2 regions of the Pseudacidobacterium ailaaui genome follow, and region 1 is predicted to be linked to the other one. Evidence: riboswitches for the same ligand, from Rfam matches in the RefSeq annotation. Region 1 holds a riboswitch; the other holds the start of a gene.

What was found. Region 1 has a riboswitch for cobalamin ahead of metE (5-methyltetrahydropteroyltriglutamate--homocysteine S-methyltransferase). Riboswitches for the same ligand answer to the same signal wherever they lie in the genome.
Region 2: linked by a shared signal. The riboswitch ahead of N655_RS0115710 (ribonucleoside-diphosphate reductase subunit alpha) and the one ahead of metE (5-methyltetrahydropteroyltriglutamate--homocysteine S-methyltransferase) in region 1 are both predicted to bind cobalamin.

The regions. Positions count from the first base shown of each region.
Region 1 is NZ_JIAL01000001.1:3,324,304-3,330,104, reverse strand. It holds gene ribD (bifunctional diaminohydroxyphosphoribosylaminopyrimidine deaminase/5-amino-6-(5-phosphoribosylamino)uracil reductase RibD) at 1-1,009, shown strand, start outside; gene N655_RS0114890 (riboflavin synthase) at 994-1,659, shown strand; cobalamin riboswitch at 1,708-1,908, shown strand; gene metE (5-methyltetrahydropteroyltriglutamate--homocysteine S-methyltransferase) at 2,005-4,272, shown strand; gene polA (DNA polymerase I) at 4,339-5,801, shown strand, end outside.
Region 2 is NZ_JIAL01000001.1:3,516,187-3,521,987, forward strand. It holds gene N655_RS0115695 (acyltransferase family protein) at 1-93, opposite strand, end outside; gene N655_RS0115705 (ribonucleotide-diphosphate reductase subunit beta) at 394-1,431, opposite strand; gene N655_RS0115710 (ribonucleoside-diphosphate reductase subunit alpha) at 1,444-3,813, opposite strand; cobalamin riboswitch at 3,901-4,103, opposite strand; gene N655_RS0115720 (Na+/H+ antiporter) at 4,183-5,793, opposite strand.

The sequences.
Region 1 (5,801 bases):
GGGCTTTCATCAATATGATGCATTGGACCATGCCGAAATCGTGGCACTCAGGCAGGCTGGAGAAAAGGCCCGCGGAACGACGGCCTATGTCACACTCGAACCTTGTTCCCATCACGGACGGACCGGGCCATGCGCCGATGCCCTCATCCGGGCCGGGGTGCAGCGGGTTGTGGCGGCGACCTGCGATCCGAATCCAGCGGTCCATGGGCAGGGAGTGGAGAAGCTTCGTAAAGCAGGCATTTCTGTTGAGGTCGGCGTTCTGCAGGACGAAGCGCGCAGAATCAATGATGGCTTTGCGAAATATATCGTCACCGGACTACCCTTGATCACTCTGAAGGCCGGCGTGTCGCTCGATGGACGCATTGCTCCCGCTCCTGGAGTTGTGCCGAAGGGAAAACCGCACTACATCACCAGTGAGGCATCGCGCGCGATTGTGCAGGAAATGCGCCATGCCTCAGACGCCGTTCTGACCGGGATCGGCACGGTCCTGACTGACGACCCTTTGCTTACAGATCGCAGTGGTCTGCCGCGCCGCCGGCCATTGCTGCGGGTGGTGCTTGACTCATCGTTGCGCTTGCCTCTCGATTGCAGGCTGGTGCAGACAGCCAAAGATGATGTGATGGTCTTCTGCACGGAACGCGCCCCCGCAGAGAAATTACGCGAGCTGGACGCCCGCGGCATCCGCGTGGAACAGCTTTCCGGACAGGACGGTCGCGTCCCACTGAAGTTGGTGGTGCACAGATTGGCTCACAGCAATGTGCTTAACGTGATGCTGGAATGTGGGGCGCATCTGAACAGTGCTGCGATGAAAGCGCAGATCGTGGACAAGCTCAGTTTGTTTTATGCTCCAGTGCTCCTCGGCGAACACGGAGTCCCCCTTTTTTCCGGAGAGGCGAGTGTCCTCAAGGAGCCGCAGCGCATCTGCTCAAAGACAATCGAACAGGATGTACTGTTGGAAGCATATCTGCACGACCCTTGGAAGCAGGAGAAAGTATGTTTACCGGACTGATTGAAGCTACCGGAAAGGTCCTCAGCCTGGAAGACCGCGCAGGTACCAGACGCATTGCGGTTTCCGCACCAAAAGTGGCCGAAAAGCTGCGGGAAGGGGATTCTGTGGCCGTCAGCGGGGTCTGCCTCACCGCGCTGGATATTTCGGCAGATCCTCCGGTTTTTTATGCTGATCTGGCAGAGGAAACTGTGGCGCGGACTTCGCTTGCAAGACTGAAGCCGGGATCAGTGGTAAATCTTGAACTCCCCACCCCGGCAGGCACTCCATTGGGTGGACATGTGGTGCAGGGGCATGTGGATGCGACTGGCACCCTGCTCTCTCTGGAGCCTGTTTCGTCCGCTGCGGATCTGTCCGTAACAGACTGGTGGCTGCGGGTTTCGGTACCAGACAGCGTGGCGCGATATATTGTCGAAAAGGGATCAATTGCGATCGAGGGCATCAGCCTTACCGTTGCAAAATTTGATGGCAGCACGGTGACCATTGCGATCATTCCGCACACGTATGCGCATACCAATCTGCATACGCTCAAACCTGGAGATCCGGTAAATCTGGAGGCTGACGTCATGTTGAAGTTTTTTGAGCAGGAGCGCCGGCAAAAGACGGCCGCTTCTGAGTTGACATTGGAATACCTGATTGCCAACGGATATTGAAGGACACACAACATCTCTCTCTCTTCTCACCAATGGCCGCTGCGCAGTGTAGACTCAAGACGTGCAGGTGCAGGGCCCTTTGGCCCTGTTAAACGGGAAGCCGGTGCAATTCCGGCACTGTCCCGCAGCGGTGATGGGAGCGAAAAGCGCACGGTTGGCTGTCAACCACGCACTGTTCAGCGATGAATGGGAAGCGGCGCCCAGTAGAAGGCCCAGAGTCCGAATACCGGCCTGCGCAGCGCCATCGCGTGCGCATACTTGTCGGCTGGCCTCGGGGAATGGGCCACTGATACTGGTCCCTGCGCGCAGATGGTTCCAATTTGATTTGCAAAGGAACCACTTCTCATGTCTCTGAAAACCGCGAATCTCGGATATCCGCGCATCGGTGCGCGTCGTGAACTCAAGTTTGCTCTTGAATCATATTGGCAGGGTAAGAGCGGCGAAGATGCACTGCTGGCTACTGCTCATGCATTGAAGCGCGATCGCTGGCTTGCCCAGAAGCAGGCCGGTATCCACTTCATTCCATCCAATGATTTTTCCTTGTATGACCATGTGCTGGACATGCTTGTGTCCCTGGGTGCCACGCCGGAGCGCTTCGGCAACGACGAAGTCACCTTACAGCGCTATTTTGAGATGGCCCGCAACAGCCAGCATCAGTCTCCGATGGAGATGACAAAATGGTTCGATACAAACTATCACTATCTGGTCCCTGAATGGTCGCGCAATCTTTCCTTCAAGACCAATCCCGGAAAAATTCTGGACGAAATCAAAAACGCCGAAGACCTTGGGGTCCATTCTCGGCCCGTTTTGCTTGGGCCCATATCGCTTTTATTGCTGGGGAAGTCCGTGGATGGAACAGACCCCTTGAATCTGCTTCCTGCTCTGCTGGAAAGTTACCATGCTCTCCTGCATTCTTTGTATAAAGCAGGGGTGGAATGGGTACAGATAGATGAGCCGCACTTGGCGACGGACCTGCCTGTCCCCTATCGAAGGGCCTACGGCATGGCTTATGAGCGTCTGGCGAAGGTCCCGCTAAAGATAATGCTCACCACGTATTTTGAAGGATTGGGAGAGAATCTCGATCTCGCGTTCTCCTTGCCCGTGTCTGGAGTGCATCTGGACCTTGTACGGGCGCCACAGCAACTGGATGCCGCTTTGCAGGCACTCCGGCCACAGCAGATACTGGGTCTGGGCTGCGTGGATGGACGCAATATCTGGGCCTGCGACCTAGACAAAGCGCATGCGCTGGCTGAGCGCGCCGCGCGGGCCGTCGGCGAAGACAGGGTTGTGATTGCGCCGTCCTGTTCACTGCTGCACGTACCTGTAGACGTCCGTGGCGAAGACAGTCTGCCGGAAGGCCTGAAGCCGTGGCTGAGTTTTGCCCTGCAGAAGCTGGAAGAGGTCCGGTGGATTGCCGGTGGACCAAAGAGCTTTCCTGCGGCCTTTGCCGATCGCCATCGCATTCTTCAGGAACGGGGAAGGGCCGCCTCGGCCTGTGTTCCGGCTGTGCGGGAAGCTGCCGCATCGTTGCAACGGAAGGATTTCCGCCGCAGCGCGCCTTACCCGGAACGCAGGGAGAAGCAGCGCGCCACATTGCGCTTGCCCCTGTTTCCAACCACGACCATCGGTTCTTTTCCGCAGACCACAGAGATACGCAAGGCCCGGGCAAAGTGGCGTAAAGGCGAAATGGCCACGGCCGAGTACCATGCCTATCTGGAGCAGGAGATGGCCGCTTGCATCCGTGTGCAGGAAGAAATCGGTCTGGACGTGCTGGTTCATGGTGAATTTGAGCGCAATGACATGGTCGAATACTTTGGCGAGCAACTGGCCGGCTTTGCATTTACCGCAAACGGATGGGTGCAGAGCTACGGATCACGCTGCGTCAAGCCCCCCATCATCTATGGAGACGTGTTTCGCCCAGCGCCTATGACTGTGTGCTGGAGCAGCAAGGCCCAGTCCATGACACAGAAACCGATGAAGGGAATGCTCACCGGTCCGGTGACCATCCTGCAATGGTCCTTTGTGCGCGACGATCTTTCGCGAAAGGATGTGGCCTTTCAGATTGCCCTGGCTCTGCGTGAGGAAGTACGCGACCTGGAGGCCGCCGGGATCCGCGTCATTCAGGTAGACGAGCCGGCCCTACGCGAAGGACTGCCGCTGCGCAAAGCTGCCTGGAGCGAGTACCTGGAGTGGGCCGCGGCGGCCTTTCGTCTGGCGACTTCTCTGGTGAGTGACGCAACCCAGATTCATACCCACATGTGCTACAGCGAGTTTAACGATATTTTCCCCGCGATTGCGGCCCTGGATGCGGATGTCATCTCGATTGAATCTGCACGCTCACGCATGGAGCTGCTTCAGGCCTTCCGTGAAGCCGGTTATCCAAATGAAATTGGACCCGGCGTGTATGACATTCATGCGACACGCATTCCGGGAAAAGACGAAATCGAGCAGCTCCTGCGCAGGGCATTGGAAGCGGTACGTCCTGAGCAGCTGTGGGTCAATCCGGATTGTGGGCTGAAGACGCGCAACTGGCCGGAGACAGTGGCGTCTCTGAAAAATATGTGCGCCGCCGCGCAGGCTTTGCGACAGGAATATGCCTCCGTGCTTGACTGACTCTGTTTTTCGCGGCCTGCCTGGTCTCAGGGCAGGCCGTTTTTGTTTGCGATAGACTCGACTCTGATGTCCTCTGCAAACGCCAGAAAACCGCCCGTCTTTCTTCTCGATTCTATGTCGTTCATCTTCCGCGCCTATCATGCAATGCAGCGGCAGAGGCCGATGTCAACACGTACCGGGGTACCTACGGCGGCGACCTATGTCTTTGTGAACATGATCAACAAATTGCGGCGGGACTTTCAGCCGCAGTTCCTTGCAGCCGTCTTTGATCCCAGCACGCCTGTTTTTCGCGACGAGCGGGCAAAGGCAATGACGACGATCCGAAAGTTCAATATCCGGACGCAGGCCTTTGACGAGGTGGAATATGCGGGATATAAGGCCACGCGCACGGAAACCCCACCCGATCTTCTCCAGCAGTTGCCCTATATCCGGCGTGCGCTGGAAGCTTTCCGCATCCCCATTCTGCTGGCCGAGGGTTATGAGGCAGACGATGTGATTGGCACGCTGGCGAAGAAGGCGGCCAACGAGGGACACCCCGTATTTATCGTCTCCAATGACAAGGACATGCTGCAGCTTGTCGACGAACGCATCCAGGTGTTGAATCCGGTCAAGGAAAATCTTGTCCTCGACCGTGCCAAAGTTGAAGAGACGCTGGGCGTGCCTCCAGAGAAAGTCATCGATGTCATGGCGCTGCGCGGCGACGCCATAGACAATGTCCCAGGCGCTCCCGGCATCGGGGACAAGGGTTCTGTTGAGTTGATCCAGCAGTTTGGCAGCGTCGAAGCGGCCCTGGAGCGCGCCTCAGAGGTAAAGCGCAAAACATATCGTGAGTCGCTCGAAAACAATCGCGAGACAATTCTGCTCAGCAAGGAGCTGGTGACCATCCATTGCGAGGTGCCAGTGGAGCTCGACCTTGAGGCGATGCGGACGCAGGCACCCGACGTACCTGCGTGCCGGCAACTCTTCAGCGAGCTGGAGTTTACCACTCTGCTCAAGGAGCTTGCTCCGACCGCCCCGGAGAAAGAAGTTGAGCACATACTTCAACCTTCCCAGGAACAACTGACGGAGTTCCTGATGCAGGCGCGCGCAAGCGGATTTGCGCTGGCTGTTCCTGAATCGGAGCATACGGCCATTGCAGAGCAAGTCAGTGAGCAGGAGGCCGCCTCTGCCGAAGAACAGGCACCGGAAAAGAAGGCCCTGTCTTTGCTGGACTTAGCAGAGCAGGCCGAAGTTCAATCGTCCGACCTGCAGGAGTATCGCATTGGTGTTGCTGCACAGGAGGGCCGCGCGCTGCTTGTTCCTCTGGATGCAGTCAAACCGCTGCTGGAAGATGCTTCTGTCATCAAGCATGTCCACGACCTGAAGGGCGCCATCCGGGCCCTGGAAAACCACGGTGTGTGCCTGCGCGGCGCGGTGGACGACCTGATGCTTTATTCGTATCTGGTGAACCCGACCCATGCCTCACACCGGCTGAGTGATATCGCTGCACGCTTCAGCAGCCATCCGCTGCAGCAGTCCGGTGAGAAGCA
Region 2 (5,801 bases), 190 kb from region 1:
CCAGTAAGAATATTCGTTGCCGTTGTTCACCAGAATCATGAAGGCAATGGTAAGCCCGCGTAACACATCAAGAGAGACCAGGCGGGTTTTCATTCCAGCCATGGAGGGATTTGAGACAACAGTAGCGCTCATTTTCGTATGAAGGCTACTGTAACGCGGAACGCGTAAATAGAAAAGCCACCTGATCCATTCGCCCTGCTGCCTGGCTTCTGGGAGAGGTTTATTTTCGGCTTCTGCCTTTCAAATGAAAGCCGTGCTGGGAAAGACGATCTCCGCTCCACAGCACGGCGATGAGAAAGAAAAAGACGAGCGCCGTCATAATTCCAAGAAGGGCTGCCATAGGGCCTCCTTGCCTAGGTATTTTAGACCGGAGACCCTGTGACAAAGGTTGGCTCAGAACTCATCGTGAAACGTAACCTCTCCCTGGACAGCTACCTGGTAGGCGGAAACACGGCGTTCAAAGAAATTCGTCAGTTCCTGGACATCCTGCAAATCCATGAAAGGAAATGGATTTTTTGAGCCAAAGACAGCGGAAATTCCCAGTCGCTGCAGACGCGCATCCGCTACGTATTGAAGATATTCGCGCATGTCCTTCAGGGAAAGACCGGCAACCCCGCCGGAGAGCAGGTCCTCTGCAAACTGAGCTTCACAATCCACGGCCTCCTTTAACATAGCAATGACCTGCTCTTCCATCGTTTTGTCAAAGAGATGCGGATGCTGCGTGCGGACGGTCTTTACCACCTCAAAGGCAAACTCAAGGTGGCAGCTTTCATCACGGAAGACCCAGTTGGTCCCAGTTGCAAGTCCATGCAAAAGACCTTTGCTCCGCAGGAAGTACACATAAGCAAAAGCTGCGAAGAAGAACAGGCCCTCGATGCATCCGGCAAAACAGATAAGGTTAAGTAGAAACTGTCGGCGTTCTTCTTCCGTTTTTAATGTGTCGAGCTGCTGAATGGAATCCATCCACTTCATGCAGAACTGTGCCTTCTTTGCAATAGACGGAATATTTTCAACCGCGGCAAAGGCCTCGGCCCGCGCCGCAGGATCAGGGATGTAATTGTCCAGCAGCGTGAGATAGAACTGCACGTGGACGGCCTCTTCAAAGAGCTGTCGCGAAAGATACAAACGGGCTTCAGGAGAATTGATATGCCGGTAAAGATTGAGCACGAGATTGTTGGAGACGATCGAGTCTCCTGTGGCGAAGAAGGCCACTAGGCGCTGAATCAGATGCCGTTCAGCCGGTGTGAGCTTCGCGCGCAGGTCAGCAAGATCGGTAGAAAAATCTACTTCTTCGACGGTCCAGGTGTTGCGGATTCCGTCTTTGAACATCTCAAAGAAAACGGGATAACGCATAGGCCGCAATGTGAGACAAAGTCCAGGATCGAGGATGGAATCAGGGACCTTTACGGACGATTCTGTAACAATGGACATGAATTTTCTCCTTTACTGGCAGGCTTCGCAGGATTCCGGATTTTCCAAAGAGCAGGCAATGGCTCCTGAGCTTTGCTGAACAGTGGTTTTTGCAATGCGCGTGGCCGGACGCGAACGCAGATAGTAGGTGGTTTTGATGCCGCTCTTCCAGGCATACATGTACATTGAGCTCAGTCGGCCAATGTTGGGAGACTCAGCAAAGAGATTCAGCGACTGGCTCTGGTCGATCCAGGGGGCGCGAGCAGCAGCCATATCAATGATGGCCCGCATGGGCAATTCCCAGACCGTGCGATAAATCTGGCGGAGATCTTTCGGTAATTCTTCGATGTTTTGAACAGAGCCCTCAGCCAGCTTGATCCGCGCGCGCATTTCCTCTGTCCATAGGCCCAGTTTTTTCAGCTCTTCGACGAGATACCGGTTCACTTGAAGGAATTCACCTGAGAGGGTTTCTCGCTTAAAGAGGTTTGAGACCTGGGGCTCAATACATTCGTAGCAGCCGACAATGGAGGCAATGGTCGCTGTAGGCGCAATGGCAATCAGAAGCGAATTACGCAGGCCATATTGGCGGATCCGCTGCTTGAGTGCGTCCCATCGCCCTTGATTGGCTGGAGTGATACCCCAGAGATCAAATTGCAGTTTGCCCAGCGCAGCACGGGTCTCGCTGAAGGCCGGATGCGGGCCTTGCTTTTCCGCCAGATGGCAGGAGGCACTGAGGGCATGAAAGTAAATTTCTTCCTGAATTTGCGAAGAAAGAGCAGATGCTTCTGGCGAATCAAACGGCAGGCCAAGCTGGAAAAAGACGTCCTGCAGCCCCATGATACCAAGCCCGACAGGACGCCAGCGGTGATTGGCAGACGCTGCTTTTTCCACGGGGTAGTAGTTAATGTCAATCACGCGGTCGAGCATCGGAATCGCTGCGCGTACGGTACGCGCAAGTTTTTCAAAATCAAAGCTTCCGTTTACAACGTGTCGGGCAAGATTGATTGATCCCAAATTGCAGACAGCAGTTTCTGCCGAAGAGGTGACTTCGGTGATTTCTGTGCACAAATTTGAGAGATGCACGACGTTTTCCGGCCTTCCCGTCTGATTGCATTTCAGGTTCGTTGTGTCCTTGAAGGTCATCCAGCCATTGCCGGTTTCGGCAAGCGTGCGCATCATGCGTGCATAAAGGTCGCGGGCCTTTATCTGCTTTGTATAAAGCTTCTGCGCCTCAGCTTCCTCATAAGCAGCTTCAAAGGCTTCACCATAAAGGTCGGGAAAATGAGGGACAACTTTAGGATCAAACAGCGACCAGACCCCATCTGTCTCCACGCGACGCATAAAAAGGTCTGGTATCCAATTCGCCAGGTTCAGGTTGTACGTGCGGCGCGCATGGTCGCCCGTGTTGTCGCGAAGTTCCAGAAATTGTTCAATGTCAGCATGCCAGGGCTCCAGATAAACACAGCAAGCACCTTTACGCTTTCCTCCCTGATTGACCGCAGACACAGATGCATCGAGCGTGTGCAACCAGGGAACGATGCCATTGGAGAGACCATTCGTCGCACGGATCAAAGATCCTTCTGAGCGCACGCGATGGAAAGCCAGACCGATGCCCCCGGAAAACTTTGAGAGCATCGCCACCTGCTTGTAGGTGTCATAGATGGCCTCAAGCGAGTCTTGCGGGGAATCTATGAGATAACAGGAGGACATCTGTGCGTGACGGGTGCCGGAATTGAAGAGGGTCGGCGAACTGGGCATGTAATCGTGCGTAGCCATCAGGCGATAAAAATCTATGGCCTCATTTACCGTAACTGCCAGTCCGCAGGAGACACGCATAAAGAAATACTGCGGCGTTTCTATTACCTTGCGCGTAATGGGATGCCGCAGCAAATAGCGGTCATACACAGTGCGCAGACCAAAGTATTCAAATCGATCAGAAAACTCCTCATCCACTGCATGGTTAAGCTTCCGCGCGTTCTGAACAACAAAATCATAGGTGGCGCGGCCAATCAGAGCTTCCTGATGGCCCATCTCAATGGATTGCGAAAACGAGTAAATGTTCTGGCCAGAAACTTCTTTCACAATGGTGGAAAGCAGCAAGCGCGCCGCGAGCCTGGAATACTCCGGCTCTTCAGCAATCAGCGAAGCCGCGGTTTGAATCGAGATTGCATCGAGCTCCCGTGTGGTAGCACCGTTGTAAAGCCCCCCTATTGTGCGGCTGGCGACGCGCATCGGGTCCACGTGCGTCAGACCATGGCAGCATCGCTGCACGGCACGCACGATCTTGTTCACATCGACAGGTTCAAGTGAACCGTTGCGCTTGCGCACCTGCATCTGTGGTGCAGGCTCAGGCTGTGGAAAGTCTGGTGCGATCTCAGCAAGTGTTGTCTGCAATTCAGGCACGGAAATTTCCTTTCCGCCTGAGAGGTGAGACTGGACAGGAAAATGACGGAAAGAGACCATCATCACCCGGCACTCCCCTCGGAGGCGCATGAGTGTCTCTCTGCGGCAGGTCTTCGGGCTTGCAGGCTTGTCCTTCCTACTTGCCTCCGCTTCCCGGCTTGGAGCCAAACCAGTGCGTCTGAATGAGGCTTTCGTTCCTGCTTACCGCTGCGGGGCAGCTCCGGATTTGCACCGGATTCCCTTTTCAGCCGGATGAAGATCCATCCAGCACCGCAAAGGTAGACCAACTATATCCTGTGTAGACTGTGGAAATCAACGCAAGATACTGCGGTATGATTGCATATCTTTCCGATCCAGAGCGCCAACGCTTCAGGAGGCAAACTTCGCAGAATAGCGGGCGTCCTGCAAATCAATGTCGAGGATAAGCTGCTGGTAGACCAGATCGTTGATCTGGTTGGTAGCAAGCAATTCTCCTGCGGCCATACGCTCAATGTTTCTGGCCTCACGGGCAACTTCAAGATAGCGGTTGGCCTGAGCGTAAAACTCTTCTTTTGTTCCTTCTTCAGGATTTTTCAGAAGCGCCATCCGACGCTTGTACGCGCGCTCCACCGCTTCGTACACTTCCTTGTTTGCAATATCCTTTTCTCTTTGTGCCTGAAGATAACTGATGGCCCGCTGAATCATGGTCCGAAGCGCCATCTGTTCTTCCAAATTGGGTTTTTGTCCACTCTGGGCCAAACCAAGGTTGCGAATGATCCAGGGAAAAGTCAGGCCCTGACCAACGAGCGTAACAAGAATGACACAGAAGGTAAAAAAGATGATGATGTTACGCGCTGGAAATGCGGCCCCATCCGGGAGTGATTCCGGAAGTGAGAGTGCAGCAGCCAATGCAATCACGCCGCGCATTCCTCCCCAGGCGATAAGAAACACCTGACGGTTTTCTATCTCCGTTTCCCTTCCGGAAAAATGCTTCCGGATCTTCTGCGCGATCCAGGCACCAGGAAAGACCCAAAGGAAGCGAAGCGCCACCACAATGATGCTGACCATGATGCCACCCGCGATGAGCTTGCCCGTCCCCATATGTTCAATCCCCGCCAACACGGAGGAGATTTGAAGACCTAACAGAAGAAAAACCAGCCCGTTCAGAATAAATTCAACCGTATTCCACACGGCCGGAGATTCGAGGCGGGCGCCGAGGGAAAGCAGCCGCGTGCGGTGATGCCCCAGATACAATCCGCAGGCTACAGTCGCCATGACACCGGAGGTATGCAGACGTTCCGCGGCCAGGTAGGCAACATACGGAACCATAAGAGTCATGGTCAACTCAATCTGCGCAGCCTCAATGCGATAGATCAACCGTGAGTGGACCCATGCAATTGCGAGGCCGATGATGACGCCACCGCTAGAAAGGAGCAAGAGCTGACCAAGAGCGCTGAGAAGAGAAGGCACATGCCCGCTAGTGATAATGCCCACTGTAAAGCTGACGGCGAGAAGGCCGCTGGCATCATTGATGAGACTTTCTCCTTCCAGAATGTCCACGATTCGAGTGGGAATGCCGAGTTTTTGTGCAATGCTGGTTGCAGCCAGCGTGTCTGTAGTGGAAACCACCGCACCCAGCACCAGGCCGGTCTTCCAGGTGAGCTGCGGAAAGAAGTAGTGCCCCGCAAAACCTACACCGACCACGGTGAAAGCAACCAGTCCAAAGGCCAGCATCAGAATGCCCATAAGGTTTTCTCGAAAATCACGCCACGACGTATTGTGGGCCGCAGCAAATACGAGAGGCGGCAGCACGACGAGAAAGACAAAATCAGGATGCAGCGCAATGTCCGGGACTGGTGGAAGAAAGCTGAGCACAAGTCCACCGAGAACGAAAATGATGGGGTAGGGCTGCCCAAGGCGGCGAGCAAGCACAGCAAGCCCCACCACGAAAAGCAGCAGTAACAGCATCAGCAGTTCCAAATGATGGATATTGATGGTCATAGACACTC